3 regions of the Lysinibacillus sp. NPDC098008 genome follow, and region 1 is predicted to be linked to each of the others. Evidence: riboswitches for the same ligand, from Rfam matches in the RefSeq annotation. Region 1 holds a riboswitch; each other region holds the start of a gene.
What was found. Region 1 has a riboswitch for thiamine pyrophosphate ahead of ACIQVU_RS00335 (ABC transporter substrate-binding protein). Riboswitches for the same ligand answer to the same signal wherever they lie in the genome.
Positions count from the first base shown of each region.

Region 2: it holds a riboswitch for thiamine pyrophosphate, as region 1 does, so the genes downstream of both, thiW (energy coupling factor transporter S component ThiW) here and ACIQVU_RS00335 (ABC transporter substrate-binding protein) in region 1, are expected to answer to the same signal.
Region 3: it holds a riboswitch for thiamine pyrophosphate, as region 1 does, so the genes downstream of both, thiT (energy-coupled thiamine transporter ThiT) here and ACIQVU_RS00335 (ABC transporter substrate-binding protein) in region 1, are expected to answer to the same signal.

Region 1 covers NZ_JBIWBA010000001.1:60,091-71,208, forward strand. The annotation lists gene ACIQVU_RS00300 (DUF485 domain-containing protein) at 1-22, shown strand, start outside; gene ACIQVU_RS00305 (solute symporter family protein) at 19-1,563, shown strand; gene ACIQVU_RS00310 (hypothetical protein) at 1,631-1,807, shown strand; gene ACIQVU_RS00315 (TatD family hydrolase) at 1,834-2,583, opposite strand; gene ACIQVU_RS00320 (ABC transporter ATP-binding protein) at 2,573-3,322, opposite strand; gene ACIQVU_RS00325 (ABC transporter permease) at 3,297-4,070, opposite strand; gene ACIQVU_RS00330 (thiamine-binding protein) at 4,070-4,360, opposite strand; gene ACIQVU_RS00335 (ABC transporter substrate-binding protein) at 4,362-5,366, opposite strand; TPP riboswitch at 5,547-5,657, opposite strand; gene ACIQVU_RS00340 (coiled-coil domain-containing protein) at 5,740-6,483, opposite strand; gene parC (DNA topoisomerase IV subunit A) at 6,676-9,117, opposite strand; gene parE (DNA topoisomerase IV subunit B) at 9,114-11,090, opposite strand.
Region 2 covers NZ_JBIWBA010000002.1:324,530-335,647, forward strand. The annotation lists gene ACIQVU_RS03980 (helix-turn-helix domain-containing protein) at 330-872, shown strand; gene ACIQVU_RS03985 (ABC transporter ATP-binding protein) at 890-1,996, shown strand; gene ACIQVU_RS03990 (ABC transporter permease) at 1,986-2,795, shown strand; gene ACIQVU_RS03995 (ABC transporter permease) at 2,792-3,589, shown strand; gene ACIQVU_RS04000 (ABC transporter substrate-binding protein) at 3,586-4,659, shown strand; gene ACIQVU_RS04005 (MFS transporter) at 4,810-6,006, shown strand; TPP riboswitch at 6,075-6,182, shown strand; gene thiW (energy coupling factor transporter S component ThiW) at 6,275-6,778, shown strand; gene ACIQVU_RS04015 (VWA domain-containing protein) at 6,880-9,477, opposite strand; gene ACIQVU_RS04020 (vWA domain-containing protein) at 9,461-11,118, opposite strand, start outside.
Region 3 covers NZ_JBIWBA010000019.1:44,479-55,596, forward strand. The annotation lists gene ACIQVU_RS15160 (aminopeptidase) at 1-567, shown strand, start outside; gene ACIQVU_RS15165 (hypothetical protein) at 708-842, shown strand; gene ACIQVU_RS15170 (beta-class carbonic anhydrase) at 1,080-1,649, shown strand; gene ACIQVU_RS15175 (GNAT family N-acetyltransferase) at 1,700-2,287, opposite strand; gene ACIQVU_RS15180 (polyphosphate kinase 2 family protein) at 2,454-3,269, opposite strand; gene ACIQVU_RS15185 (hypothetical protein) at 3,461-4,174, shown strand; gene map (type I methionyl aminopeptidase) at 4,203-4,958, opposite strand; partial or broken gene ACIQVU_RS15195 (DUF3169 family protein) at 5,095-5,328, opposite strand; gene ACIQVU_RS15200 (hypothetical protein) at 5,359-5,544, opposite strand; gene ACIQVU_RS15205 (helix-turn-helix transcriptional regulator) at 5,777-5,980, opposite strand; gene ACIQVU_RS15210 (hypothetical protein) at 6,122-6,553, opposite strand; gene ACIQVU_RS15215 (hypothetical protein) at 6,630-6,932, opposite strand; gene thiT (energy-coupled thiamine transporter ThiT) at 6,992-7,546, opposite strand; TPP riboswitch at 7,681-7,788, opposite strand; gene ACIQVU_RS15225 (magnetosome magnetite crystal formation protein family) at 7,917-8,237, shown strand; gene ACIQVU_RS15230 (AAA family ATPase) at 8,456-11,118, opposite strand, start outside.

The DNA of each region.
Region 1 (11,118 bases):
AAACGGAGGTGGCCGCCGATGAGCTTTACAGCTATATTTTTCTTCGTAGCCATTGTTGGTTTAACATTAGTTGTTACATGGTGGGCATCTAAGCGCACATCTTCAGCAAGTGATTTCTACACTGCTGGTGGTGGTTTAACAGGCTGGCAAAATGGACTAGCTATTGCAGGTGACTATTTATCTGCAGCATCTTTCTTAGGGATAGCTGGTGCAGTCGCATTATTCGGATTTGATGGTTTCTTCTTCTCTATTGGTTATTTAGTAGCTTACTTAGTGGTATTATACATCGTAGCGGAGCCATTACGTAACCTTGGGAAATTTACATTAGCTGATATGATTACAGCGCGCTTTAATAATGCAAAAGTTCGCGGAACGGCGGCTTTAAGTACAATTACAATTGTTTTATTCTACATGATTGCACAGCTAGTTGGTGCAGGAGCACTTATTCAATTACTTTTAGGAATTGACTATTGGATCGCCGTATTAATCGTAGGTGTGATGATGACAACCTACGTACTATTCGGTGGTATGACAGCAACATCTTGGGTACAAATTATTAAAGCCTGTCTTTTAATGTTAGGTACTGTGATTATTTCCTTCTTAGTATTACTGAAATTTGATTTCAGTATTGCGACAATGTTTAGAGAAATGGCAACGGCTACGGATAACGGTGCAGCATACTTAAATCCTGGCTTACGCTATACAAACGGTATTGATACAATTTCGATGTTAATTGCCTTAGTAGTAGGTACTGCAGGTCTACCACATATCCTAATGCGCTTCTTTACAGTAAAAGATGCACAAACAGCTCGTTCATCTGTAATTTGGGCTACTTGGATTGTAGGTTTATTCTATATATTAACAATCTTCTTAGGCTTCGGTGCAGCAGCATTCGTTGGAAAAGAAGAGATTATTGCAGCTAACCCTGCTGGTAACATGGCTGCTCCACTTCTTGCAGACGCACTTGGTGGCGATATTCTATTCTCATTCGTTTGTGCGGTAGCATTTGCGACAATTCTAGCGGTAGTAGCAGGTCTTGTACTTTCGGGTGCATCTGCCCTATCTCATGATATTTATGGTCAAATTATTAAAAAGGGTAAAATTTCAGAGAAAGAGCAAGTGCTTGCAGCTCGTATCGGCTCAATCACAATCGCTGTTATTTCTATCCTATTAGCACTTGGTGCACAAACATTAAACGTTGCGTTCCTAGTATCGCTTGCATTCTGTATTGCGGGTTCTGCTAACCTTCCAGTAATTATTTACACAATTTATTGGAAACGCTTTAATACAGCGGGTGCTGTAACAGCGATGTTAACAGGGTTAATTTCAGCATTAGCGATCGTAGCTGTATCACCAAACGTATGGAATCCAGTTGAAGGTGCTGCTATTTTCGTTGGTGAACCGTTAATTATGTTAACGAACCCAGCCCTTATCTCTGTACCACTAGGCTTCCTTGGTGGCTTTATTGGCACATTGCTTTCTAAAGAAAGTGATGAAGCGAAATATCGTGAAGTGGATGTTAAAGCAAACACAGGTATTTCTGTACAGGACGTATCTCACTAATACATGTAAGCACCTCGTAAGTATCATACTTACGAGGTGTTACTTTTTTAGAAAGGAAGGCATAAATATGTCACAATCAAAGGCAAAGAAGAGGCGCAAGCATATAAAGCGCACAAGCGGCAAGGATGTTGAAAAGCATCGTCAATCTACCTCATTTAGCACACATGAACGAATCACCAAAACAAAGCGTGAGCAATTGGAACAGGGGCACACTAAATATAAAAAGCAGTATCAGCACGATTAAATCGTTACCGATACTGCTTTTCAGCGTTAAAGTTGATAGAAATTTTTTGTATTTTGCATCAGTATATATGCCGCTTCCTGTGCAGTTATCCCCTTGATCGCCGCAATCATCCGAATGGTTGAATGCATCATCCATGGCGCTGTACGCTTACCTGCAAAAGGCCCCTCAAACGGCCATGGACCATCTGTTTCCACCATCATCAATTCAATCGGATAAGCTTGAATTAATTGCTGAATCTCTTCCTCATATAAGCAATCAGGCGTGATGGAAATAGCGTAGCCATGCTGAATCAGCCGTTGCACCACTGCCTGATCCCCTTTAAACCAATGAAAATGCGCTCGCTGAACCTGATGCTTTTCAAGTAAATCACAGGCAATCATCGCATCCTCATACACTGCATGTAAAATAATTGGTTTACGAAGCTCCTTTGCCAAGACAATAAAACGCTCTAGCAAAGCGATATAGGGAGCATTGTCAATCGCCTGTTCCTGCCTTAAATAGTACGGTAAGCCTACCTCACCTACTGCGACCATATGATCCTGATAACGACGAATCCACTTAAACAATGCATCCTCATCCATCTGACTAAGTACAGGCTGCTCGGGATGAAAGCCAAATGCTGCCTTTACCTTGCTATACATTTTGGCTAATTGGTGTGTTCTTTGGCAGGAGGATAGCTCCATACTCACAGCAATCACAGCGTCTACCTCATCCAGCAAGGAAGGAATTTCTTCATCCTTATATTGCTCTAAATGAATATGCGCATCAATCAGCATAGATATCCTCCTTTTCTTCCTGTAAGTATGTAAATAGCTGCTGCTTCAATGCTGTAAATGCAGCAGAATGGCGAATCTCTCCTTGCCGTGGTCTAGCAAATGGCACAATAATTTCTTTTTTGATGGAGGCAGGGCGTTTCGTTAATATAAGAATACGATCCGCTAAAAAAAGCGCTTCCTCAATACTATGGGTGACAAATAAAATCGACTTACGATATTGCTCCCAAATAGATAAAAGCCATGCCTGCATTTCAAGTCGTGTAAATTCATCCAACGCTGAAAATGGCTCATCTAAGCATAAAATAGGCTTATCACTCACAATGGCACGGATAAAGGATACACGCTGCTGCATCCCCCCTGATAGTTCATGAGGATATGCATGGATAAAGGAAGCAAGTCCAACCTTTTCTAACCATGCCTTGGCACGCTCTCTATCGGGCTTACCTGTAAGCTCCTCCACAATCGTGACATTCTCTATAATCGTCCGCCATGGCAACAAAGAAGGCTGCTGCGGCATATAGCCAATCGTTCCCCGCTTGTGCTGAATAGCCTCACCATTTAATAAAATTGCCCCTTGATCAATGGACGATACACCACCAATTAATTGAAAAAGTGTGCTTTTGCCACTGCCTGAAGGCCCAATAATCGCCACAAACTCGCCATCCCTCACCTCAAAGGATATATCCTTAAGAACTTGAAGGGTATCAAAGGACTTAACGATGTTTTGAATGCTCAGCATTATAGCCTCTCCCCTTCACCATAAATTTTTCAAGTAAACGAATGCTACTAAATAACAATAAGCTTAGCAAAACAATCGCAAAAATCGCCACAAATACCCGATCTGTGCGGAAGGAGGACTGTGCTAAGGTCATATATACACCAATTCCCTTTTTAGCACCAAGCCACTCAGCAATCACAGCGCCCATCACACTGTAGGTAGCCGCAATTTTAACCCCTGAAAAAATAGCTGGATAGGCATAGGGCCATTCGAGCTTCCAAAAGGTTTGTGCCTTGGATGCACCAATCATTTGAAAATAATGCTTTAGTGCAGCGTCAGTTTGACGAAAGCCATCCATCGTTGCAATCACAATAGGGAAAAAGCAAACCAGACAAATAATAATTAACTTTGGTAATAAGCCAAAGCCAAACCAAATAATAAGCAGTGGTGCTAAGACAAGAATCGGAATATTTTGCGACATAATAAGAATTGGATAAAACAATTCCCGAATAAATGTAAAACGATGCAGAATAATAGCAACGATAAGACCGCAGCCAATCCCAATAACAAGCCCTAATAACGCTAATTGCACCGTTGCTAAAGCATGTGGTATAAAGGTTTGATAGGACTGGAAGCCTTCTCGCACAATGACACTTGGTGCAGGCAGTAGCCATTGAGGAACTTCAGCCACATACACGATTAGTTCCCATATGAATAAGAGGAAGGCGATAAAAAATATCGTCCTTCCCTTGTGTAACGCTTGTTTCATTACTGATATTTCTCCGTTAATGTATGCATCGTAATACCAGATGGCTGATATAAAATTTTCACCTGTGTAATTACATTAATAGCACCAAGTTCAATCATTTTATCATTCATTTTCTCAATAATTTGCAGCAATGTTGATAGCTCCCCCTCCATTGTTGTTTCAAGCGGGTGTACCTCATACTTCACACCTGATGCATCAATAACAGCAATAGCCGCATCAACATAAGGAATAATATCCTCATATTTTTCTGTTTTCGGAATAATTTGTACACTAATTAATGAATTTGCCATATTAGTTTTTCTCCTTTTTCGGTAAGAAATCATTTGTAAAGGCTTGCTCAGCGTTAAAATCGCCCTCTAACACCTGATTGCTTGCCATCCACTTTGCATAGTTTTCCCAAACAGCTAATTTTTGCTCACCCCATTGTACAGCATCATCCTGATACTTATCTGCTAACCATTCTTGACTTTTATGTACCAGCTCTTTATCTAAGTCAGGAGCCGCTTCTAGTAAAATATCAGCCGCCTCGCTAGGATGCTCGATCGCATATTCATAGCCTTTTGCTGCCGCAGCGACAAAAGCCTTCACCGTATCAGGATTGTTTTCAATCATCTTTTCATTTGTTGCCAAGACAGGTGTATAATAATCAAGCTGCTCACTATAATCCGTTAAATACAACATATTAATCTTTTCTCCACGAAGCTCTGCCTCAATGCCTGTCCATGCATAATAAATCCATGCAAAATCAATATCCTTTTGCATCATGGTGAAGAAATCTAAATCGCCTGCATTCACAATATCAAGCTTATTGATATCTGCATCTTCCGTTTGCATTAAGGATTGCAATACCGCTTGCTCAAGTGGCGCACCCCAGCCACCATATGTTTTCCCTTCAAAATCCTTTGGCGACGTAATCCCCTTAGAGGCAAGAGAAGCAAAACCAGATGTATTATGCTGAATAATCGCAGCGATGGAAACAAGTGGCACATCCTGTATACGTGCCTGTGTAATCCCTTCCTGATAGCTTACACCAAATTCCGCCTTCCCAGATGCCACAAGCTGATCAGCTCCTGCCTCACCAGGCATTATAATCTCGACATCTAAGCCCTGTTCCTCAAAATAACCAAGCTTTTCGGCTACATAAAGCCCTGTATGGTTCGTGTTTGGTGTCCAATCAAGCACAACAGAAACCTTTTTCGGTGCATCCTTTGCTTGCTTATCCTCCTTCTTCTCACCACAGCCTACGAGTGCAAGCAGTGCAGCAACTGTCAATACAATAAATGACCATTTCTTCATGCGAAATCCTCCTAGTTTAAAATATAAAAGCGTTCATACAATGAATGTTAGTACCAGAAGAACATTGGCAAAATGCACGTGAAGCCTATTTATAACACCATCTATAACCACACGCTGCACCAAAATAAAAAACGTCTAGGATTTCTCCCAGACGTATCACAATCAGCTTCCAAAAATTTTCTTTTTTGAATAGATGTTCCCTACGCTGGTACGAGCCAAATCAGGTTCAAAGGGTCAGTGCCTATCGGACACAATCTCAGCTAGCAACTACTAGCCCCCCTACATTCTTTCACTATGAACTTTTCGTTGATTATTATACCCATAGATACAACAAGATAACAAGCATATTTTTATTCGTTCTGCTATGAAAGGCTTAAGCTTTTCTTTTTAATTGAAAAATATCACGGTCATGCTGCGAAATTTTAATATCGAAGTAGTCTAAATCTTCCTTTGTTGCTAATGTTGCTAACTTTGTCATCATTTCCGAATGATATTCAGATAATTTCCCCGTTTGCTCATAGACAAGATGCTGTTTTGCCTCTATGCCATCTAAGCGCTCATTTGTTTTCTTCTGCTCCGCTTGTAGACCTTGAATATCTATCTTCATATCCTGCATATCTGTTTTAATATTTAGGATATCTGTTTTTGTATCCTGAATATCCAACTTCATGTCTTGCATATCGGCTTTGATATTTAGAATATCTGTTTTTGTTTCCTGAATATCCGACTTCATGTCTTGCATATCGGCTTTGATATTTAAAATATCCGTCTTTGTTTCCTGAATATCGGCTTTCATGCCTTGCATATCTACTTTGATATTTAGAATATCTGTTTTTGTTTCCTGAATATCGGCTTTGATATTTAAAATATCCGTCTTTGTTTCCTGAATATCAGCTTTCATGCCTTGCATATCTGCTTTAATATTCAAAATATCTGTTTTTGTATCTTGAATATCGGCTTTCATGCCTTGCATATCTGCTTTAATATTCAAAATATCTGTTTTTGTTTCCTGAATATCTACCTTCATATTTTGGATATCCACTTTCATATCCCCGATATTCGTTTCCATACCTGTTACTTTTTGCAGCATTAATTCAAGTAATTGGCGATCTGTCATCCATAAGCTCCTTTCTTAGTTATTTTAAAATTTCCTATATTTTCGATGTATTGCCATAATCCGACACTATTTTATATCTCCCTATGTTTCTATCATATTATAGGCTATTCGGTGAGTAAAGCGAGGAATAGATAATTTTCAAGATAGAAAAAACACCGCCCTGTATCGTGATACTAGGCGGTGAACCTGTAACTAGCTTTCTTCTACGTCTTCTTTTTTGTCAATCACGACATGCGAAATGGCGCCATCTGTTGCAATATCAACCTTAAAGGAGCCGTTGGAATGACGGTCTGCACGTGTTAAAGCCCGTACATCCAAGACCTCCTGTACACCTTTTTCCGTTTCAATAACCACCCGCTCCTGATCGGTAGCCTGCACAACGGCAACAATACGGTGTGGATTTGCTTTTAACTCGGTCAAGACCTTAAGCCCGCGTTTTGCTCGGCTTGCCATCTCAACTTCCGTCACATTCATTTTCTTAACAGCTCCGCGCTGTGTCACAATAACAACATACTGTGTTACATCAGGCTGTAACACAGTGACACCCACTAAGGATTCTCCCTCCTTTAATGTGATCCCTTTTACGCCACCTGTTTTAACACCTGTTACAGGTAATTCTTCCATTGGGAAACGAATAGCATAGGCAGTATCCGTTGTGAGCATCAGCTCTACCTCATCTGTGACAGGTGCGGCATAAATCATTATATCGCCAGCCTTCACATTCATTGTTTTAATGGGCTTTGAATAACGAGTTACAGCATAATCGGCTAATGGTGATCGCTTAATTTGACCATCCTTTGTTGCTGTAAGAATATATGTGTTTGGCCGCTCAAAAGTGGCAAAGCCATACGCAGCAATAATAGATTCATCCTCACCTGTTGGCACAATGCTAGATATATGCTGACCGAGTTCCTTCCAGCGAATATCAGGCAGCTCATGAACAGGCTGATAAATATAATTGCCTCGATTTGTAAAGAGTAATAGATGGTGCTGTGTATTTAACGTTGCCTCATACAATAAATAATCCGAATCCTTCATGGCACAATCTTGCCCATTGGAAGCGGCATGTGAGCGTGTGGATGTACGTTTAATATAGCCATCCTTTGTTACAGTGACCACCACTTCCTCACTTGGCACAAGCACATCTAACGTAATTTTAATTTCTTCAATTTCCTGCTCAATCTTCGAGCGGCGAGGTTCTGTAAAGCGTTTCTTAATATCTAGCAACTCTTGTTTAATAACGCGCACAAGCTTAGCCTCACTTTGCAGAATCCCCTCTAGCTTCGCAATTAACTTATTTAACTCATCCTGTTCCTGACGTAGCTCCGTAATATCCGTATTTGTTAAACGGTATAATTGCAAGCTAACAATTGCCTCTGCCTGCACCTCAGTAAAATCGAACTTCGCTTGTAAATTCTGCTTGGCATCCTTTTTATCATTAGAAGAACGAATCGTTGCAATGACTTCATCTAAAATAGATAGTGCTTTAATTAGCCCATCAACAATATGTGAACGATCCTTTGCTTTTTGTAAATCGTAAATAGAACGATTTGTGACAACTTCCTTTTGATGGGCGATATAAGCATCCAATAACAATGGTAGGGTCATCATCGTTGGACGACGATTATGAATGGCAATCATATTAAAATTGTAAGCAATTTGTAAATCGGTTGTTTTAAATAAATACTGTAAAATGCCTTGCCCTGGCACATCTTTTTTCAGCTCGATGACGATACGTAAGCCTGTACGGTCGGATTCATCGCGAATTTCGGCAATTCCTTCTAGGCGCTTATCGACGCGTTGCTCATCAATTTTTTTCACAAGATTTGCTTTATTGACATCGTATGGCAATTCCGTAATAACAATTTGCTCCTTGCCACCCTTAATCGGCTCCACAACAGCCTGTGCGCGTACAATAATTTTGCCACGACCTGTTTCATAAGCCTTTTTAATGCCTTCAACACCTTGAATAATGCCACCAGTTGGGAAATCAGGTCCCTGAATAACCGTCATTAATTCATCCACTGTAGCAGTTGGCTTGTCTAAGCGCATTAAAACAGCATCTAACACCTCATCTAGTGCATGTGGTGGAATATCTGTGGCATAGCCAGCAGAAATCCCTGTTGAGCCATTGACCAATAAATTTGGGAAGCGTGCAGGTAGCACCGTTGGCTCCATATCCTGATCATCAAAGTTCGGCACAAACTCTACCGTTTTCTTACCGATATCTCGCAGCATTTCCGCCGCAATCGTAGAAAGTCGTGCCTCTGTATAACGCATCGCAGCAGGCGGGTCCCCATCCACTGAGCCATTATTTCCATGCATTTCAATCAGCATATGACGCGCTTTCCAATCCTGACTCATACGTACCATCGCTTCATAGACAGAGCTATCGCCGTGTGGATGGTAATTCCCAATCACATTCCCGACGGTTTTAGCCGATTTACGGAATGGCTTATCATGTGTATTGCCCTCTGTATACATTGCATATAAAATACGGCGCTGTACAGGTTTAAGACCGTCACGTGCATCAGGCAACGCGCGGTCTTGAATAATATATTTACTATAGCGACCAAAACGGTCACCCATTACTTCTTCTAAAGGTAAATCTTGAAACTTTTCCGTACTATTCATGCTTGGCCCTCCTCCTGCTGGATGAATTCATTGTCTAAAATATTGACATCATCCTCCATGCCGAAATCGACATTGGCTTCAATCCATTTACGACGTGGCTCTACTTTATCGCCCATTAATGTTGTGACACGTCTTTCTGCTCGTGCACCATCCTCGATTGTGACACGAATTAATGTACGTGTTTCAGGGTTCATGGTTGTATCCCATAGCTGGTCTGCGTTCATCTCACCAAGCCCTTTGTAGCGCTGTAGTATGTAACCCTTACCCACTTTTTTAATGGCCTTTTGTAAATCGCTTTCTGTCCAAGCATATTCAACCACTTCTTTTTTCCCTGTTCCTTTGGACACTTTATACAATGGTGGTAGTGCAATAAAGACCTTGCCTGCCTCAATAAGTGGGCGCATATAACGATAGAAAAACGTTAATAGCAGCACTTGAATATGAGCCCCATCCGTATCAGCATCGGTCATAATCACAACTTTATTGTACGCTGAATCTTCAACGGAGAAATCTGACCCAACACCTGCGCCAATCGCATGAATAATCGTTGAAATTTCCTCGTTTTTCATAATATCTTGCAGCTTTGCCTTTTCGGTATTAATGACCTTCCCGCGCAATGGTAAAATCGCTTGGAATGTGCGATCACGACCTTGCTTCGCGGAGCCGCCCGCAGAATCGCCCTCGACCAAATACAGCTCGTTTCTAGCAGCGTTGCGTGATTGTGCAGGCGTTAATTTTCCTGATAAAATCGTGCTACCCTTTTTATTTTTCTTGCCATTTCGTGCATCCTCACGCGCTTTTCGAGCCGCCTCACGCACTTGCTGGGCACGAATCGCCTTTCGCACAAGAGATGCCGATAATTCTGCATTTTCCTCCAGCACATATAAAATTTGCTCAGATACAACACTATCTACGGCAGAACGAGCTTCACTTGTACCAAGTTTACCCTTTGTTTGTCCTTCAAATTGCAGTAAATGCTCTGGAATTCGCACAGATACAATGGCTGCTAGACCTTCCCGAATATCCGTTCCTTCTAGGTTTTTATCCTTTTCCTTCAGCAAGCCAATTTTTCTTGCATACTCATTAAATACACGTGTGAGTGCCGCTTTTGCACCTGTTTCATGTGTGCCACCATCACGCGTACGCACATTATTGACAAAGGATAAAATTGTTTCCGAGTAGCCATCGTTATATTGAAAGGCAAATTCTACTTCAATATCATCTTGGATACCTTCTACATATTTTACAGGATGTAGCACATCCTTTTCTTCATTCAAATACGCAACGAAAGCTTCAATGCCGTTCTCATAAAAGAACACATCCTTTTTGCCTTCCTCGCGCTCATCAATTAATTCAATTTTTAAGCCCTTTAATAAAAAGGCTGACTCGCGTAAACGCTCTGCTAATGTATCATAGTTAAATTTCGTCACAGAGAAAATTGTTTCATCTGGCAAAAAACGAACAAGTGTTCCTGTTTGCTTTGTTTGTCCGATGTCTTCAAGCGTTGTCACAGGATGTCCACCATTTTCAAAACGCTGACGATAGATTTTCCCGTCACGATGAATCGTTACCTCTAAAAACGTTGATAGCGCATTCACAACAGAAGAGCCTACACCATGCAAGCCGCCGCTTGTTTTATAGCCGCCTTGCCCAAATTTTCCGCCAGCATGTAACACAGTAAAAATAATTTCAGGCGTTGGCTTTCCCATTTTATGCATCCCTGTCGGCATCCCACGCCCAAAGTCACGCACACTTACACTTTGATCATTGTGAATCGTGACAATAATATGAGCCCCAAAGCCAGCCAGCGCTTCATCCACCGCATTATCTACAATTTCATACACAAGGTGGTGAAGTCCACGGCCATCCGTTGAACCGATATACATGCCAGGTCGTTTGCGTACCGCTTCTAATCCTTCTAATACTTGTATGGCGTCATCATTATAGACGCTCGGTGACTGTTTATTCGTCAAAAAATTCCCCTCCAAAAAACAAACGCAT
Region 2 (11,118 bases), on a different contig from region 1:
CTCGTCTTCTACGATAGCAGAGTAACCGACGTTTTTCAAACAAGTAAACTTCATCTTTTTAGATGATTTATATCGTTTGACAAAAATTCGTCAAATCCATGATATATAGTCGATTCTATACTGTTTATTAGCTATATTAGACAAAAATATGCTACATTATACGAACTTTTGCTTTGTATGTAAATATGCTGTATTTTTCACGAAAAGTAATTGCAAATTTTTTATTCTTATGTATAATTGTAAGGGTTTTAGTAAACTAAAAGTTTCGTTAAAGTAAACTTCATATTCTGAAAGTTTATGATTGCTAAACTTCTTCTAGGAGGGAAAAGATGCAAATAGGAGCAAAAATTAAAGCGCTTCGTTTAAAAAAGGGTCTTACCCAAGAGGAACTTGGAGAACGTACAGATTTAAGCAAAGGCTATATTTCTCAATTAGAGCGTGATTTAAATTCACCTTCTATTGAAACATTATTTTCGATACTGGAAGTTTTAGGGTCAACACCAAAGGAATTTTTTGATGATGAATCCTCTGAACAAAAGGTTGTTTATACAGAAGAAGATCAATCCATTTATACAGATGAGGACAAAAACTATAAAATTCAATGGCTTATTCCTACATCAAATGAAAAAGAGATGGAGCCAATTTTCCTAACATTTGCTGCCAATGGTGAGTTTAAGCAATTTGAACCATCGCTATCCGAAACATTTATTTATGTTGTCAAAGGGCGTATTCGACTTGTTTTAGGAAATGAACAGTATATCGCTAGTGAAGGCAATTCCCTTTATTTTGACGCAACAAACCATCATCAAATTTTTAATGCACACGCTGCTGAAACGAAAATTTTACTCGTTGCAACAGACTCATATTTATAGCTTAAGGAGGCATACCGATGACATCGAATACAATTATCCGCTTTGACAATGTTTCAAAATCTTATGATGATGGAACTGTTGTTTTAAAAAATATTAATCTGGAGCTGGAAAAGGGCAAATTTTATACACTTCTTGGCCCTTCTGGTTGCGGAAAAACAACGATTTTACGTATTATTGCTGGATTCACAGAGCCAACAACAGGTGATGTATTTTTCCATGATAAAAAAATCAATGCTGTACCTGCAAATGAGCGTCAGGTAAATACCGTTTTTCAGGATTATGCGCTATTTCCGCACCTGAATGTTTTTGAAAATGTAGCATTCGGCTTACGCATTAAAAAGCTCCCTGAAAATGATATAAAGGATCGTGTAGTTGAAGCCTTAAAATTTGTAAACTTAGCAGGCTATGGCAATCGTGAAATTTCTGAAATGTCTGGTGGTCAGCGCCAGCGTGTCGCAATTGCACGTGCTATTGTCAATGACCCTGAAGTGATTTTACTGGATGAGCCTCTGTCGGCATTAGACTTAAAGCTACGTACAGAGATGCAGTATGAATTGCGTGAATTACAGCAGCGCCTTGGTAAAACATTTGTCTTTGTTACACACGATCAGGAAGAGGCACTTGCGATGAGTGACGAGATTTTTGTGTTAAGTGAAGGGCAAATTCAGCAATCTGGCACACCTGTAGATATTTATGACGAGCCAATTAACCGCTTTGTAGCTGACTTTATTGGGGAGTCTAATATTGTACATGGTGTCATGATTGAGGATTTCAAGGTTGAATTTGCTGGGAAGATTTTTGAATGTGTTGACCAAGGCATGAAGCCAAACGAAAAAATCGATATCGTTATTCGCCCAGAAGACCTAGAAATGACAACAATCGACAAAGGCAAGCTTGTTGTTAAAGTCGATACACAATTATTCCGAGGCGTACATTATGAATTATCCACATACGATAAAGACGGCAATGAATGGCTTGTTCATTCATTGAAAAAAGCTGAAGTAGGGACAGAAATTGGCTTAGACTTTGACCCAGAAGCGATTCATGTCATGCGTTTAAATGAAACAGAGGAAGAATTTGATAAACGTTTAGAATCGTATGGAGATGATGAAGATGCAAACTAAGACATCGAAATCAGCACTATTTCCATACATGCTATGGATTCTCTTTTTCGTTATTGCGCCAATTGCACTTGTCGTCTATTATTCCCTACTTGATTTACACGGCAATTTTACGCTCGATAACTATAAAGCATTCTTTACATCAGTCTATTTAAAAATGACAGTAAGCTCGTTTTGGTATGCCTTTTTAATTACATTCTTTACACTATTAATTTCATATCCAACAGCTTACTTTTTAACAAAAACAAAGCATAAACAGCTTTGGTTGCTGCTTATTATTATTCCTTCATGGATTAATTTATTGTTAAAAACATATGCCTTTATTGGGATTTTTGGTTTATATGGTCCTATCAATGCATTTATCGAAGTATTTGGCTTTGATCCGAAGCAAATGCTGTTTACAGATATTAGCTTTATCTTTGTATCTGTTTATATTTTTATTCCTTTTATGATTTTACCGATTTTCAATGCTTTAGATCGTTTAAATCCAACACTTATTTATGCATCTCGTGATTTAGGGGCGTCTGCCTTCACAACCTTCCGTCGCGTTATTTTGCCATTAACAATGGATGGTGTGAAATCTGGTATTCAGGTTGTCTTTATCCCTGCGTTATCGCTCTTTATGATTACGCGTTTAATCGCTGGAAACCGTGTTATTACCCTTGGAACAGCGATTGAGCAGCAATTCCTTGTGACACAAAATTGGGGGATGGGTTCTACAATTGCTGTCTTTTTAATTTTATTTATGGTCGTGATTATGCTAATTACGGGGCAAAAAAATAAAGGAGGTCGCGTACGATGAACAAACTGTCTGCATCAGCCAAAGTCTATTTAATAATTGTTTTTATTGTTCTGTATGCGCCTATCTTCTATTTAATTTTTTATTCGTTCAATAGTGGTGGCTCTATGAATCACTTCGAATCCTTTACACTTGAGCATTATCAGGCTGTTTTTGAGGATTCTCGTCTACTGGTGATTTTAATTAATACAGTCATCGTGGCATTACTTTCTGCTTTGATTTCTACTATTATAGGAACACTTGGCGCAATTGGCATTGTCACAGTGAAAGACTCAAAAATGCGCAATACATTACTGTCTTTAAACAATGTCTTAATCGTCAGCCCTGATGTTATTATTGGTGCGAGCTTTTTAATTTTATTTACAATCGCTGGCATTAAATTAGGCTTTACCTCTGTTTTATTAGCGCACGTTGCATTTAGTGTACCGATTGTTGTCTTAATGGTTTTACCAAAATTACTTGAAATGAATACATCATTAATTGATGCAGCGCTTGACTTAGGGGCTACAAAAAAAGATATTATGATGCGTGTTATTTTACCGTATATTCAGCCAGGTATTTTTGCAGGCTTTTTCCTTGCACTAACATATTCTTTAGATGATTTTGCTGTCACATTTTTTGTAACAGGCAATGGCTTTAGTACATTATCAGTAGAAATCTATTCGATGGCACGTGCAGGTATTTCACTAACCGTTAACGCTATTTCAGGTTTAGTATTCTTTGTTACAGTGCTAGTCGTAATTGGCTATTATTTTGTCACAAGCCGCGCAACTAAAAGAACGGAGGGACAACAATGAAGTCATTAATTCAAGCAACCATTGCCATCCTTGTTGTTTCAGCTCTGTTATTTTATGCTGCTGATGCTTTAAGCGCAGGTGGCGGTAAAGGTGGCAAAAACACATTAACCATCTTTAACTGGGGCGAATATATTGACCCTGATTTATTGAAAGAATTTGAAGAAGAAACAGGCATTCATGTCGTCTACGAAACCTTCGATTCCAATGAAGCAATGATGACGAAAATTCAGCAAGGTGGCACAGCTTATGATATTGCCGTCCCTTCTGAGTATATGATTGAAAAAATGAAGGAAGAAAATTTATTGATTCCTTTAGATAAAACAAAGCTCCCTAATTTAAAAAATATTGACCCTTATTTTTTAGATTTGCCATTTGACGATAACAATCAATATTCAATCCCTTATTTCTGGGGAACGGTAGGCATTGTTTACAATCCAAGCCTTGTGGGTGATTTAGATTTTACCTCTTGGGAAGATTTATGGGACCCTTCCTTAAAGCGTAAAGTCTTTTTAGTGGATGGTGCTCGTGAAGTCATTGGGATGGGCTTAAATAGTCTTGGCTACTCATTAAATTCATTAGATGACCATGAGCTGCGTCAGGCTACTGATAAGCTAATTACACTTGCTCCAAATGTGAAGGCAATTATCGGTGATGAAATCACACCACTGATGATTAATAATGAAGCAACCGTAGCCCTTACTTGGTCTGGGCAAGCTGCTGATATGATGTTTGAAAATGAGGAGCTAGACTTTGCAGTACCTGAGGAAGGCTCAAATTTATGGTTTGATAATATGGTTATTCCAAAAACATCGAAAAACATCGATGGGGCACATGCTTTTATTAATTTTATGTTAAGTGCTGATGCTGGTGCTCGAAACGCTGATTATGTAGGCTACTCTACACCAAATATTGCTGCTATGGACTTAATGGATGAAGAGGTTGTCACAGATGAACGCTACTACCCTTCTGAGGAGCAACGTGATACATTAGAGGTCTATAAAAACTTAGGACCTGATTATTTAGGGAAATATAATGAATTGTTTTTAGAATTTAAAATGAGTATTCGTTAACAATTGTAAAAGGTCTGTCGAAGTAGCTTTATGCTCACGACAGACCTTTTGCTTGATAGAAACTATCATTTCAGACTTTCAACCGATACAATGACAGGTTCGCTTATGATAGACTGTAGTATATTTGGTGATAAAAAGGAGAGTTATTTGATGACCCAGCAAAAGTCCAATAAGGCGGCTTTATATCTTTTAATGTTTAATATGTTTATCACAATGGGGAGTATTGGTATTATTATCCCTGTTATGCCAGAGTATTTAAGAATATTTGGTGCAGCAGGACAAGTTCTTGGTATGTTAATTGCAACATTCGCCTTAGCACAATTTGTATTTTCTCCGATTGCTGGGAATCTTTCAGATCAGTATGGTCGCAAAAATTTAATTATTTTTGGTCTTATCCTATCAGGTCTTGCACAAATTGGTTTTGGACTTTCTACAGACGTATGGATGCTCTTTGTTGCCCGTTTTTTAGGCGGTCTTGGCTCTGCATTTGTAGCCCCTCCTATTATGGCTTTTGTTGCGGATGTTACAACATATGAAGAACGAGGAAAAGGAATGGGGATGCTTGGTGCTGCTATGTCACTTGGCTTTATGATTGGGCCTGGCATCGGTGGCTTTTTATCAGAAGTAAGCTTGCATTTTCCATTCTATACAGCTGGTACTGCGGCTATTTTAGCAGCACTGCTATCATTTTTCTTACTGCCATCAACAAAGCCAAGCATTGTACAAAATAAACAAAAGCAAGACAATCTTGCAAAGCAAATGGCTCGTTCTGTACATATGCCTTATTTCGTAATGCTCATTATTATGATGGTATTCTCTTTTGGTATCGCTAATTTCCAAACAACGCTATCGTTATTTGTTACAGAAAAATTCAATTATACACCTGGTGATATTGCCATTATTTTAGTGGTTGGTGGTGCATTTGGCGTAGTTGTTCAAATGTTTGTGATTACGCCACTCTTTAAGCGCTTAGGAGAGATGAAGGTTGTCTTAATCAACTTATTTGTCGCATCCATTTCTATTTACTTAATATTATTTGTGTCAGGATTTGCGCTTATTTTAGTGGTAGCAACGATTTTCTCAACAGCAACTACATTAATTCGACCTGCTGTCAATACATTGATTTCTAAGCTTGCTGACAATGAGCAAGGATTTGCCGCTGGCTTAAACAATGCCTATATGAGCCTTGGTAATATGATTGGCCCAGCATTAGCAGGTATTCTCTTTGATTGGAATATGAACAGCCCTTATATTTTTGGTGCAATTATTTTATTAGCCTGCTTCTTTATTGCGCTAATTTGGACAATAAAAAGAGCACCACACCTTATGCAGCCCGATACACATTAATGCTGAAAAATTATTGACTATTTTTTGGAATATGGTACATTATTGGTGTTCTACTAAAATTATTATTCTATTACCACTAGGGGAGTCTTTACAAGGCTGAGATGTATATGTTGATATACAGACCCTTTGAACCTGATCTAGTTCACACTAGCGGAGGGAAGTGGCGCTGCTTGCTTATTATCAATATATATGCAAGGTCGCTTCCTATTGTTTAAAGGAGGCGGCTTTTTTATTTTGCTAGTGGCTATTCGCAAAAGGAGTGAATGATATGCCCATTCGAAAACTAACGATTATGGCTTTATTGGTAGCAATTGCTGTTGCGGGCTCCACCTTTGTATCCATTCCTACAGGGATTGCACGTGCCTATCCTGTTCAGCACGCAGTCAATGTTATTGGAGCCATTATGCTTGGGCCTGTACCAACTGTTATCATTGCCTTTGTGACAGCGATTATTCGTATTTTTACAGGTACAGGCTCTTTATTAGCTATTCCTGGGAGTGTTATTGGTGCAGTATGTGCTGCGCTCGCCTATAAATATAGCCATAAAATGTGGCTAGCTAGCGTTGGCGAAATAATTGGAACAGGTATTCTTGCTTCACTTATCGCAGTACCTTATGCCCAATTATTAATGGGAACATCTGTAGCTGCATTATTTTTTATGCCAGCCTTTTTAACATCCAGTACCATTGGGGCTATTTTAGGTGTTATCATTGCAAGCAGCTTACAAAAAACGGCGCTCGTAAGGTATGGAAAATTCTCGCTTTATGAATAATTGTCCTTTTGAGCGGTGCTACGCTTTTTTTGATCACTCACCCACCCAAACAACAAAAAGCAGTGCAAAATCCTAGTTCTTTGCACTGCTCTTTTTCATCATTATGATCGTTTTTTCATGCCCTTTAACAACTGTGCAACATTTGTATCCTCAGCCTGTATGGGTTGTTGTTCAGGAATAGACGCTTTGTGCTTCGGCTTAGTAAGGAAATTCCAGCCAAAGCGTCTAATGGTAATATCCATAAAGAATAACAGCATCGCTGCTAGCATAAGCCATGTTGCAATGTTTTGACGATCCGCTCCCTTTTGTGTAAAGTCACGAAAAACCTCTTGTGGCTCTTTTATCGTAGCACCGCCTGTTTGCTTTGTTAATTCCTCGACTAACGACTCATTCACTGGACGCAGCTCATATTCAGCACTATAAGGAACACTTAAGCCTGCCTGATAAATGGCCTGCTCCTCATCAGCAATGCGGAAGAAAATCAGTCCAGGCTCTGTCTGTACTGTTGCACGAACTTGAGAAGTTGAGATCGTTTCTAGCTGTGTTGCTAGTTCCTCCCCTGCTTCATTAACGGCTACAATATCTAAAAATGCCGCTTCATTTGTAGGATCTGTAATCATAAACGAACCATCTGACTCCACTCTGACATCATAGGCAACATCATTATAGCTTGGTAGCATTTGTGAAATAAGCGTTTGCCAAAATGTTCCCCACTCCTGCCATCTAGCCCAATCACCCGTCCATTTACCTGTTGAATCAGATGTAAAGGCAAATGTTTTACCAAGCCCATATTGCCATTGCGCTAATACGGGGTCTTCTTTCTCGCTTTCCGCAATCACCGTAGCTCCCTGTTTCGCTGTTGTTCCAATATATGCATTCATTTGAGGAACGCCATTAGCAAATAGTGTATGCCATCCCGTCGCATTATAAATCGTCGGATAAAATGGATTATCCTCGATATATGTACGAGAAATCATAGCCGTTTCACGAGATAAAATAGAAGGAATTGTTTGTTCATCTACAACATCATAGAAGCGTCCACTGCCCATCTCACTCAATAACTCCAGTAAATTTGCATCCGCATCTTGCCCAATCGCTACTGTTGATAATGTAATTCCACTATCCTTGCCTTCCGCAATTAAATCTTCATAATTACCAGGCTGTGATTGTCCATCTGTTAATAAAATAATATGCTTACGTTGCAGCTCTAAATCTGCTAAATTCTCATAGGCTTGTGCCAACGAAGCATAAATTTCAGTTCCACCACCCGGTGTAACGGATAAAATTGTATCCACCGCTTCCTCTTTACTGCTAAGAGGCTTTGTTTCAATAATTTCCCACGGGCGATCATCAAAGGCAATAAATCCTAATGTATCCTCATCGCGCAGCATTTCAACCGAACGTGCTGCTGCTTCCTTAGCAAGCTCTAATTTAGAGCCACTCATACTACCAGAGCGGTCAAGCACAATTACTAGCCCTAAGGATGGCAACTGCTCCTTACCTTTAATCTCCATTTCTACAGGCAATAGTGCTTCAATCGGTGTTTTAAAATAACCACCTAAGCCAAAACTATTTTCGCCACCAACCATTGTAAAGCCGACACCAAAGTTTTTCACAGCCTGTTCAATAACGTTCATTTTTGCCTCGCCCACTAAATGGCCGGGTACATTATCAAAAATAATCGCATTGTATTGCAAATAGCTAGAGAGTTCATTTGGTAAGCTGCTTGCTGCTACAACATGATGGGATATACCTTGACTGCCAAGTGCCGCTGCAATTGGTGAGGCTGTATCATAGCCATTGACAATCAATAAATGTGGTTCACTTTGTACCATTGTAACGCTTGTTAATTTATTATTTTCAAAAATAGCATCCTGTCCGACTTGCACAACTGCTTCATATTTCACAAGCCCTTCACCAGTTGCCGCATGTTTATAGGTAAATACATTGGAGCCCTCTACAAGCTCGACCGCCTCACGATGAATAAGCTCATCATTTTCGTATAATAATAGCTCACCCTGTCCTGCTGCCATTGCATAAACCTCTGTTACTAATTGCTGCTGCTCCCCTACATATGCCACTTGTGGGGAAACAAAGCTTTTCAGTGATACATCATTAGTAACTGGCTGACTAAAAGGAACAATATCTACACTAATATTGGCTCCTTTAAACTTTGTAGCAAATGCTAAAGCATCCCCCTTTGTTTCATTACCATCCGTTAGCAAAACAAAACGTGTTGCCTTTTTCGGATCAATAATTCCAGAGGCAAGCTGTAGCGTTTGTTCAATATTCGTTTGATCGGTTGCCGTTATCGTTGTGAGCTTTGGTACGTCCTTTAATGTATTCGACAAAATAGCCTCTGTTTGTAGTGTGGAAGAAAAGGAGTATATCCCTGCAAGCTGTTGCTCCTTTTTCGACTGTAAGCTTTCCTGAATAAACTGAACCATCTCATCCTCTGTACCATTCATAGAGGCTGAACGGTCCACTAAATAAACAATTTGCTCTTCTTTAATTGGTAATAATAGATAGGGACCTGCTAGTGCAAACACTAAACAGCCTACTGCCACCATACGCATTATAAGCACAACGAGATGGCTTTTTTTCAGCCGCTGACGTTCACGAAAGTAAGTCCATCCAAAATACAGAAATAATGGAAGTAACAGCAACAATGCTAATGGCATATCAATTCGTAAATCCACGACGTCGTTGCACCTCCCACTCTAAAACAAGTAATACGACTATGATAATAATAAGCCAAGGCACAAAGGAAGCCTTTGATACTTCTTCCTTGCCATTATCAGAAATATTACCAAGTGTATAGCTTGTTCCCTGTGCAATCATACGTTCCTGAGCTTGTAATTGCACAATTAATTGTTTTTCTTCATTAGCTGAGCGTACTGTATAAACACCTGGTTGCTGCGGTGCTGTTAGTACACCATTTGCCACAGAGGATAGAAATTCATCCTGTTGTGAATAAACACTCCAGTCTTCTTGCGTTAATGCTACTACACGTTGTTCGTTCGGCGAAAAAATGCCAAGTGATGCTGTTGACTCAGATAGCTGCTGCTCCACACTCCATAAAAATAGTGGAAATGATGGATGCAAGGGCCAATCTGTATCAGCAATATCAGCCAATACAACAATATCACCTTTAGGAGAGCGCTGGATAAATGGCTGCTCCCCAATAGAAGCAATCGTTTCATAATCAGTAAAGCCCGGATAAATAGCGCTCACATAAATATCCTTTAGGTCACTAAAAGCAAATAAAGCATCATTTGTTATAGTCACTGTACCGCTTGCTGTCACTTTTTCAGTATCATCACGACCAAATAATACAAGCGGCTTTTCCATTTTTTCTAGTAATGCTGCTTGCTGAGTAATAATGGTCGCATCCTTGTTATCCGCTATTTGTAAGGATGGCACTATTTTCAAATTGCTATTAATTGCCTGAAATCCCTTTTGTATCAATTGATGTAAGCTTTGGTCTATTACTAGCTTTGCAGTCGTTGTTTGTAGTAAAACTGTTTGCTTATTATCCATCGCATAATCATCTTTAGCATCAATATGAGCTGTTATTGTTTTGTCAAATGGTAGATCCTTATAGGTTTTTGTCATTGTTTCCTGTGGTGGCACAATAACACTATCTGCTACAAGCTCATGATTCGTTGCATCGTGCAGGGTAAGCGTCACTTTTTGCTCCTTTTTTGTATCATTATGAAGCTGTACAAGTGCCATTGCAGTCTGTCCATCTGTTGTTGCTGCAAAGCGTGTAATAGCAATATTCGTTAAATCCTTTGCTGCACCTCTTACTAGCCATTTTACCGAATCTTTTTCCATCGGTAATTGCTTTTTATCAAGTGTATCAGTAAACACATAAATAGAGGTTGGTGTATCGCCCACAAATGCTTGCGCTACATCAAGTGCCTTATTGATTTCAGCAGTTTCATAGGTGACTTGTAAATCTTCAATTGCTTTTTTAATATCCTTGCTATTTGTTTCCTGCTGTAAAATTGCTTTTGGCGTTGCACCAGTTGTAATTAATGTAACCGGTCTTCCATTGAGCTCATCCATTAGCGTCAGCATTTCTGCTTTATGCGTGTCAAAAGTTGATGTGCCTTTACCTGCTAGCATTGTTGCTGAAGTATCAACAATAAATATTGTTTGTGCCCCAACAATGGTTGATTTTTTGATATAGGGATTCATCAGCGCTAAGACAAGCAACAACAATGCGAGTAGTTGTAGATAAAATAAGGCATTTTTTTGTAAATTCTTTAAATAAGGAGATACACGCGTTTCCTGCATAATTTCAGACCAAAATAATGTCGATGACACTGTCTGAT
Region 3 (11,118 bases), on a different contig from region 1:
CTACCAGCACAGCATATATGGACAGGTGGTAGTAGTGTAAATATGCAGGGGCAATCGTTTATGGCAAATATGCCAACAGAAGAAATTTTTACAGCACCATTAAAAACAGGTGTGAATGGTTATGTCACAAGCACAAAACCATTAAGCTATGGTGGCAATATTATCAACAATTTTACATTAACTTTTAAGGATGGCCGTATTGTTGATATAAAGGCAGAGCAAGGACAGGAAATTTTAACTGCTCTTATTGAAACAGATGAAGGGGCTCATTACCTAGGTGAAGTTGCCTTAGTACCACATCAATCACCTATCTCACAAGCTAATTTATTATTTTACAATACATTATTTGATGAAAATGCTTCAAATCATTTAGCAATTGGTAGCGCTTATGCATTTTGTATTGAAGGCGGCAAGAACATGTCCACCGAAGAATTAAGTGCACATGGTCTTAATCGAAGTTTAACACATGTAGACTTTATGATTGGATCAAGCCAAATGAATATAGATGGTATTACTCACAATAATCAAAAAGACCCAATCTTCCGGAATGGTAATTGGGCATTCTAAATCATCCATTTTTACTAGTAATATTCTAGGCTAGGTATGTTATGGTTGTCATAAATTATCCTTAGATTTTCCTAATAACCTATTGTATAATTAAATCAGGTAATTTAGTAGATCATTTAAGTAAGAGAGGGGCTCTAATCATGTTTATTACAACTGTTCTTGGTTTTTCAGCAGTTTTATTAATTTCTACAGGATTCTTCATTCATTACCTACAAGTAGGTTTAGATGGTAAATCTTCAGTAACTGTAGACCCAAAACCAGAAAATGAATATTAATCTATAAAAAACAGCTACCAAAAAGTAGCTGTTTTTTTATTTTGTACTATCACTTCACAAATCGAAGGGTGAAACAGCTATTTCATACAAGGAGGCGTATCAGGTTGGGCTAGATGCATAAGTAAATATGCATCAAGATACTTGTTTCGTGTAAAAATTTATATAAATAACGTCTTTATTGTTTGCATATTGAACTTTTTCCTCTACAATATTTTTGTAAGGAAGGGAGCAATTTTCATGACAATGTTACAAGATATTTTAGAGTTTAACAAAGACTTTGTACAAGAAAAAAAATATGAACCATTTATTACAACGAAATATCCTGATAAACATATTGTTGTTTTATCTTGTATGGATACTCGTCTTGTAGAGCTTTTACCTAAAGCAATGAATTTGCGTAATGGCGATGTCAAAATTGTTAAAAGTGCTGGAGCATTAGTCAGCCATCCTTTTGGTGCAGTTATGCGTAGTTTATTAGTTGCTGTCTATGGTCTACAAGCTGATGAGGTATATGTAGTAGGACACTATGACTGCGGTATGAGTGCAGTTGACCCTGAAGCAATGCTTAGTGAAATGGTTGCTAGAGGTGTTGATCCAGAAACAATTAAGATGTTAGAATATTCCGGTTTCGACTTAAAAGACTTTTTACGTGGCTTTGGTGATGTGGCGACAAGTGTTAAGAAAAGCGTTGATACAATTCGTAATCACCCATTAATGGTAAAAAATGTACCTGTTCATGGCTTAATCATTGACCCTAATACAGGTCGACTTGATGTAATTGAAGATGGTACAAAAGAATTAAAATAATGAATAAAATAGTGCCTATCCTTCGCCCTGAAGGATAGGCACTTAACCTGCTATGCATCCTCTAAACGTGCATACATATAATGGTCTACCCATTGACCATTAATATACAAAAGCTTTCTTAAAAGACCTTCTTGTTGAAATCCTGCCTTTTCTAAGACACGCATAGAAGCCATATTTTGTGTTGATACATAAGCTTCTACCCGATGTAGACCGATTTGATCAAATGCAAATCGAACGACCATATTCACCGCCTCTGTTACGATGCCTTTTCCTATATATAATTCATCCATAGCATATCCAATAAATGCACTTGAATATGGTAAACGCTTCACAGCATAAAGTGCAATATGTCCTATTAAATTATTTGTGCCATGCTCAAAGATACCAAAGGTAAACTCCCGCTTTGATTCCATTAAATATAAGCTTTCTTGTATTTTTTTATACTGCGCCTCAATTGTATAGTATTCAGGTCTTTGTAGCGGCTCATATATCGACCAAAAATATTTATTGCGACTGACAAGCCCCGCTAAACTTTGTGCATCTTTTTCTTGGAATGTGCGGATGTAGCATTTTTCCCCCTGAATTGTGACCACATTCCCACCCTTTTTTCTTAATAAGTTCCAAATTTTAAGCACCATTTCTCCACACTAGCCTTCCAATCAATATCTATATAGCTTACGCTTTTACTGGCAGTTACTATGCCTATCTATTGCCAGCCAGTATTAGTTATTTTATTGTATGTAAAAAAAGATGCTGCTACAACTAAAACAACCTATGTCTTATTGCCACAGCATCATTATTGTATTATTTTGCTTGTTGTTTTTCTTTTTTTTCATCCACTGTTTCTTGAGTGGATGATTCGGCTTGTTCGTTCTGTAAGACATTTGTTAAATGCAGACCACGCTTTTGTGCCTCTCGCTCAATATGGGCAATTGTTTCTTGTAGTACATGTACACGTGCATATTTTTTATCGTCCCCAGCTACTAAAATCCAAGGTGCATTTTCCTTATCTGTTTTTTCGAACATATCATTTGCTGCTTCAATATACTGCGGTGTTTTATCACGATTTCGCCAATCCTCATCTGTTAGCTTCCAAGCTTTATAAGGATTCTGTTCACGCTCTGTAAAACGCTTTAATTGCTCTTCATCTGAAACATGTAGCCAAAACTTAATAATTATGTAATCCCCTGCAGTTAAAATTTTCTCAAAATTATTAATTTCTTCATATGCACGAGACCATTCATCCTTTGTGGCAAACCCTTCAATACGCTCTACTAGCACACGTCCATACCAAGAACGGTCAAAAATTGCTACTTGTCCATGCTGCGGTAATTTTCGCCAAAAACGTTGTAAATAATTGTAGCGCAGTTCATGGGGCTGTGGAGCGGCAATAGGATGTACAACATAGCCTCGCGGGTCAATGCGTTCAACTAAGCGTTTAATAGCGCCTCCTTTGCCGGCTGCATCTAAGCCTTCAAATACTAGAATTAAACCAATTTTATTTTTTAATAAAAATTGTTGTGCATTCAGCATTTCATATTGTAAAACCTTTAATTTCTTTTTATACATCTTTTTGTCTAGCTCAATTGATAAATCAAGATTTTTCAAGTTTTTTGCCATGTCAGCTTCCACTCCTTTTATTTGGATAATTTTATTGTACTAAAGAAATATATGGATGCCTATCAACATGTGAAATATAAAGAAAACAACACAATACATCGTTGGAAATTTCCGCTATAATAGAAAAAGTGACAGTAGCTATACATATTTGTCTTTTCCCTATACAATCTAACACGAAGGGAGAGGAAAGCATGCCTCAGTTTATATTGATGACAATGTCCTATATTGTGTCACTTATCCTAACCTTTTCATCCTTTTTTATGCATATAAACGGTCAATCTTCACTCGAAATTGCTAATCGCTTTTCTGTTGTATTTGCACCTATTAATATAAGTTATGTAATATGGATCGTTATTTACGTATTCCTTGGTTATTGGTTAGCTATGAACATTAAAAAGACATCTATGAAGCAAACTGCGCTCTTTAGCTGCATAAATATATTGCAAGCATTAACGATATATGTATGGCATCATGAGCTATTTATTGTTTCTCTTGGTATTACATTATTATTAGTGTTGTATTTATTTATGCTTTACAGTACGTATCCTCTGTACGATCAATCGCCATCTGGTCGACTGCCTTTTGCCTTTTATTTCGCATGGGCAACATTTACACTTATCACAAATATTAGTTTTACATTAACAGCTTATGGCTGGAACGGCTTTGGTCTTAGCATCCCTCTTTGGGCAGTAATATTATTGACATTGGGAGGAGCTATTGCACTACATATCCGCTTCCATCACTTTGATAGAGTATATCCAAGTGTTTTTATTTGGGCTTATATAGGAATCGCCTTACATAATGGTTTTGATGAGTTACTTGTCACAACAGCTGCGCTATTTTTATGTGGCGTCCTCTTTGTCGGTATTTTATTTATGAAAAAAAATCCTGCCCACCAAAAATAATTGGTTAGCAGGATTTTTTGTATTTCTATTATTCCTCATCTAATGAAGTTAAAATAATTGGTTTGTCTTTTGTTACAATGATGGAATGTTCAATTTGAGCAACAAGTGATTTATCAGGTGTTACAAATGTCCAGCCATCGCCAGCTTCTACAACATGCTCTGCCTTTGCGGAAATAAACGGCTCCACCGCAAGCACCATGCCTTCCTTCATAATGGTAGAATCCCATGCATCATAATAGTTTAAAATATGATTTGGCTCATCATGTAAAGATTGCCCTAAGCCATGACCTGTTAAATTCATAATAACCGTTAAGCCATTAGCATTTGCCTCACGCTCAACTGCTTTCCCAATTTGATTTAATTTGGAGCCAGCTTTTACCTTTGTCATTGCTCGATCAAAAGCACTTTTGGCAACGCGACATAGCTTTTCTTTATCCTCGTAGCCTTCACCTACTACAAATGAAATACCAGTATCCGCAAAGTAACCGTTTAAAGAGCCAGATACATCAATATTCACAATATCCCCTTCTTTAATAACACGTTTCCCTGGAATACCGTGTGCCACTTCCTCATTAACGCTAATACAAGTATAGCCTGGGAAATCATATTCTCCCTTTGGCCCAGAAATAGCGCCAGCCTCTGCAAACATACGACCTGCCATTTCATCTAGCTCAAGCGTTGTGACACCTGGTTTTGTAGCTGCCTTCATCGCCTCGCGAATCTCAGCACAGATACGGCCAATTTTTTTAAAAGCTTCAAGCTCCTCTTGTGTTTTTACAATCATCTTTAACGATCCTTTCCTGTTAAATGTCTACCCTTAACTATAACATAACTTCCCAAGCATAGAACTCAAAACGCTTGAAATATTGTATGCTTGGCACAATGTGCAAATAAGGGCATATACATCACTTTCAGTAGGTCTATTTATTACGAATCGTTAGCATATATTGTGTATTCGTAATAACTAATATAAAGACAATCAGGAAAATAGCCATTAGCTGAGATACACCTGAAATCACAGAATATGCAATTAGGAAAAGTATAGCTAGTAGCAATAGCACATTTAAGCTACGAAAAGAGCCGTACAAGCCGTTAAGTATAATATGATGTCCACCTTCATCACTAATTGTCATTATACTTTTAGCATAGTCTTTATCATTGAGAGACGACCAATTACGCTCTGGCTAAACCACTTTCGCTAGCTCTAAAAAAATCATATCCAGTATAAAACTAAGTAATACACATCCTATGCCAATAAAAATAAAAATCGTTGGTACATCTGTTAAACTAGCAATTGCTAACATCAAAATAGAAAAATAAATAGCTATATTTGACGCAAGCATGATGTCCCCTAAACGTCTATATTGCAACAGCTCGAACTCATCCTATTCATCACCAACCATATTTTCCTATAATATACTTTTATCCTGTTATATCCAATCAAGCTTATAATCATCAATAAAATGGAAATAACCGTAAAAATGACTGTTAACTCAAGTTTCATTGATGGAATATTTATATCAAACGCTAGTCGTCCAAGCAATAAATACACTACTGTAAAGCCGACTAATACACTAATCAACATTCCGCCTATATGTTTTTTCATAGTTCACCCTCCTCAAAAAAGAAAATATTTTCAATAGGCTCCTTAAATATTTTTGCAATACGTATAGCGATTAATAATGATGGAATAAGTTCTTCTCTCTCAATTAAACTAATTGTTTGGCGCGAAACCTGTGCCAATTTTGCTAACTCTGTTTGATTCAAGCCATCACGTGCCCGAAGCTCCTTTAATCGAGTTCTCATTCGTCCACCACCTAGCTATTGTTCATCATTTTGACAATTATATTTTACAAAATGATTTATTTATTAGTCAAAATGCAATTTATTTTATTCAAAAAAAGCATGTATGCCTATTGTTGGCTACATGCTTTAGTTTAATTTTATTTACCATGTCTTAATAGCTACTGTACTAGTATATGCCTGATTGTTAAATGTAACTTTCGTAGTTGCTGTCTTTTCTAACAATATAACAGAGGTACGGACTTTCTCCACGGCAAAGCAATCCAAAGGTTCATTCTTTTCCTGTTTATAGTCCAGATTTATTTGCATAACTTTATTAGATTGCGTAATCGTTGTAATATCTAATTGGCAGCCTGCCTCAACATATTTAAAAAAATAAACATCATTGATGGCAAAATCAACGGTTGGTAGATCATCCTGTACCTGGAAATATGCCCATAGATTTTGCATTTCCTCCATTGTAGAAGCCTTATAGCTTAACCAGTTATTCTGATGATCCTTAGGTCCTGTATTCACTGAGAGTAATGTTGTAAAGGCTATTTGTTCCTGAGGCGGCTCTTTTGCGCTACAACCCATTAATAGTGCAAGTATCAAAAAAGGTAGCTATATGCTCTCATAAAATCACTCCTAATCTGTATACTACTCTTGAATTTCAATTAACTTTAACATTACTACTCGATTTATGCAAAGATATTCCGTAATATGGTTGTACATCCTGATATTTAGTAACCCATCCTCCAATAATGGCATTACCAATAATACGGTTACCTGTAACAACACCAGCAAAATTAACATTAGTATTAAGACCATCTAATACATAAACAGCACCACCACTGTCACCTCCTAAGGAGAAATTATCACCTTTAACATATGCTAACTTATACGATATATTATCACCAAAATTTTTATTAGTTGTATTAGCATATAGGACTTCACCACATGTAACATGTGTCAACCTTTAACACACTGATCGTATAGTAACGACCTTTGTATAAAATAACTTTTTTTGAGAAATTAATATTGTATCAATTGTGGTCTTGCTGTAAATACTAATACACTGACAATTGCTGTTAAAATGGTTGCAGGCAGCATGTACGTACCATTATAAATAATGGCATAAAGCCATGCATTTTGATCGCCCGCATATTCTGCAAAAAATACTGCACCTGCACAAGTATGTGCTACATAGCGTAAAAAGCCAGCAAACACAGTGCCTATTATAATATAACGTACCATTTTTGCCTTATCATTATGTTTAGCAGCCTCTAATAATGGCTGACGTACAATTGCTGCTAGTCCAACAACTGTAAAGGCAACACCATAATCCAATAGTCCCTGAAGCCAATGTACAATATAAGCACCAAACATTGTTTGGATAACACCTACAAGTAAACCAGTTGTAAGCCCAGCGGTTAATCCCCAACGAAATGCCATTAGTACAATGGGAACCATCACAAGACTAACAGAGCCGCCTTGTGCCCATACTTTAAAGGAGATTTGATCGAGTACAAGACCAATCGCAGCAAATATTGCAATCTCCGTAAGCATTAGTAATCTTTTTTTGTCCATAGATATTCTCTCCTTTGTTCCGATGTAGGATACAAGAGCAGGAATAGAAATGCACGCGTGTATCTGCTACTGACATTTTTTCATTTAAAAAAATGAAAAAACGATGTCAGGACAGAGCCTCACATCGTACGAGTGTTGGTTTCTATCCACATCCCTACGCAAGCGTTAACTTACAGGTTCAAAGAGTCAAGGCATTACGTGCCCATTCTCAGCTGACATCATCAGCTCCCCTTGTGGTCATTACATCTGAAATTTTTTGAACATCTCCATTGTAAGCAAATACAGCTAGGATAACAACCTCTTTCACTTATAATTTTTTTGAAACTTTGCTGTTTTTGATGCGTAAATATTAAAAAAAGGAGGTACAACTATGGAGAACCCTAAAATTTTATCTGCCTTTAGCTATCTCAGTATTTTCTTTGCCCCTTTTATCGTGCCATTAATTGTTTATTTTGTTGTAAAAGATAGCGATGTCAAAAGACATTCTATTCGTGCCCTTGTTTCACATTTAATTCCTTTTGTTTTTGGCATTTTATTTATGATTGTCTTTATTTTTTCTACATTTAGTTTGGACTCAACATCTGGCAATACATTTCTTATCGTCTGGATTGTATCGTTCGCTCTTTATGCCATCGTATCACTTGGCATTGTAGTTTGGAATATTATTCAGGCAATTCGTGTTGCTCGTTAATGTTTTAAACGTAACACAAACAGGTAGTAGTAAATGTAAAAGGAGCTGTTTTTTAAATGAAAGTATCGAACGTTGTGAAAACTGCTGTAAAGTTAGCGCCTATTATCATACCTATTGTAAAAAAGGTCATGGCCTCAAAGAAAGGAACAACTCCTAAAGCGCCTCCACGTACGAAATAAAGGAGCGGCTCAATATTATTTGAGCCACTCCTTTTCATCTTACTTCACTTCAAAATATGTTTGACTATAGCCATTCAATGTTTTTTCCACATGTAATACGGCTGGCATTGCCGTTTTTAATTCGGGAACATGCGAAATAACACCGATCATCCGCCCTGAATTCTGTAAATCAATTAATGTATCAATCGCTTTATTTAATGACTCCTCATCAAGTGAGCCAAAGCCCTCATCAATAAACATCGTTTCAATATGAACATTGCCTTGGAAGCTTTGAATCACATCAGCCATCCCTAAAGCAAGGCTTAAGGAGGCATTAAACTTCTCCCCACCTGATAATGTTTTAACATCTCGAAGCTGGTCTGTATAAGCATCATAAACATCTAGACCAAGACCGCTTTGCTTCGCATGCTTTTCAAGTCTATCTGAGCGCCTTAGCTCAAATTGACCATTCGATAAATGATAAAGGCGCATATTTGCAGCTTCTGTAATTTTATCTAAATAATTAATTTGAATATAACGCTCAAAGGATAGCTTTTTCGAGTTTTGTCCATTTAATAGCCCATAAAGCTCCTTTATTCGACCTGCCTCTTGTTCCAGTGAACGAAGCTCCTTTGCTGTTTCCTCTACTTTCTCTATAAAGGCTTGGCATGCTTGTGCAACATCATTTAACTGCTGTAAGCGTTTAAAGGCTTCCTCATAAATAATACGCAGATTTTCTATCTTTGCTTCCATAGCTGCTAAATCCTGCTGCTCTTTTCCTTGAAGATGTTTAGCACCTTCCGCAATCTGAATTTTTAAGGTATGAACTTGTAACGTATAATCACTACATGCCTTGCGAAGTGCCTCTAGCTCCATACTGCTTCTTTTAGCAGCTTGGTAATCCTTATCATCTACAAAGCCCGCATCCTTTATGCTAACTGCCAATTGCTCCTGCTTCGTCGTTATTTTTTGCTTTACTTCCTCAATAGCTTGCCATGCCATTTCTACAGCCATATTTGCGTTACTTCTTGCTTGCTGTGCTGTCTGTAAATATTGCTGACTCTCCTGCCATTGTTGTTGAAGTTGAATTTTTTCCTGGCTAATATCCGTCAGCGCTTGCTTCAATCGCTGTAATGTTGGTAAATCTGCTGGGATTTGCTTGCGTTGCTCCTCTACAACTGCCTGTAGCTTTGTCCATTTTTGCATCTGCTCTGTTAAATATTGCTCTAATTCTACTTGCTTATGCTGTAGCTGTTCAATTTTAGGACGTTGATTTTTCAGCTCTAATCGCATATCTACTAGCTGGTGATTAACAATTTTTAACCTTGTAATCTCCTGCTCAGCTTGCTGTAAGGACGCCTCTATAGCTGCTTGCTCTTCTTGCTTAATAGCATGCGCTGTCAATTGCTGGTGCGCCTCTTGAAGTAGCTGCTGTGTAGAGGTAACCAGCGCTTTTTTCTCTACATATATACGCTCAGCTGAAGAAGCTTTTACTCTTAATGCTTCCACCTGTGCTAGGTCAACCGTTGCCAATTGCTGGTGGTCTGTTTTAGGATGCGTTGTACTACCGCAAACAGGGCAAGGCTCCCCATCCTTTAATTGCTTGGCCAGTATACTAGCCTGATTGGTTAGCCATTGTTGCTCCATCCGCTGCAACGTTTGTTTACTTGCTTGATAAGCAGCATTTAAAGTATCAACATCCTGCTGCGCTAGCTCGACTGCCTTTGTATATTTTTCAACCTGTTTTAATAAAGATACCTGCTCACGTAGCCTTGGTAACTCCTCTAAATACCCTTCATATGGTTCAACCTGCTGTTCAAGCCGTTCAATTGTTTGTGAAAGCTGCTGTAATTGTAATTGCTCCTGTTCTACTAGTGTAAGATTATCTGCTACTGCTTGCTTGGCTGTTTCAACATATTGCTCTATTATTTGTAGCTGCTGTACATTGTTCTCGTAAGCCTCGAATTTCGGCAGCAATGCCTGTAGCTGTAATTCCTGCTGAGCAACTTGCTGACGCTCAGCCTCCTTCGCTTGTTCTAATTCATACGTTTGCTGTGCCTGCTGCAATTGCTCAATAGCCTGCTGTTGCTTAGTTTGTGCTTGCTGATGTGCTTGTACCTTGACATCATATTCAGCACGCAAATCCAGACATTGTTGTTCAAGCAGCACGAGTCGCTCTGCTTGTTCTGCTAAAGCAATCTCCTGCTCCTTTGCACGATAATTCTCCTGCTCCTGTAACAATATTTCTAAACGTTGCTGACGATTCTCCTGTTCAGCAAACTGCTCATTAAGTGTTTTTGCTAAACGATAGGATTCCTGCTCCTGCTGATGTTGTTTATACGCTTTCTGATAGTGCTGCTGTTCTGTTGCTATACATTGTGTATAGTAAATATGCTCCTCCTCAAGTGCCTGCTTAAGCTGATGCATATTTTCCGTATTGTTTGCTAGCTGTGTAAATAAAGTAGATGTACGCTGTGGCAGTGCTCCTGCAATTTGACCAAGTAAATGCTTTTTTAATTGCTTGGCACGCTCAAGATTACCTTCTGCCTCTTTCCGCTTAGCATCAAGCTTTTTCGTGATAACACCAAAGCGGTCTGTTTTAAAGATTTTTCGTAAAATAACTTCTTTATTGCTAGAATCAGAGGTAAGTAGCTTGCGAAATTCTCCTTGTGGCAGCATGACAATTTGGCTAAATTGATCTTTTGTTAAACCAATAATTTCTT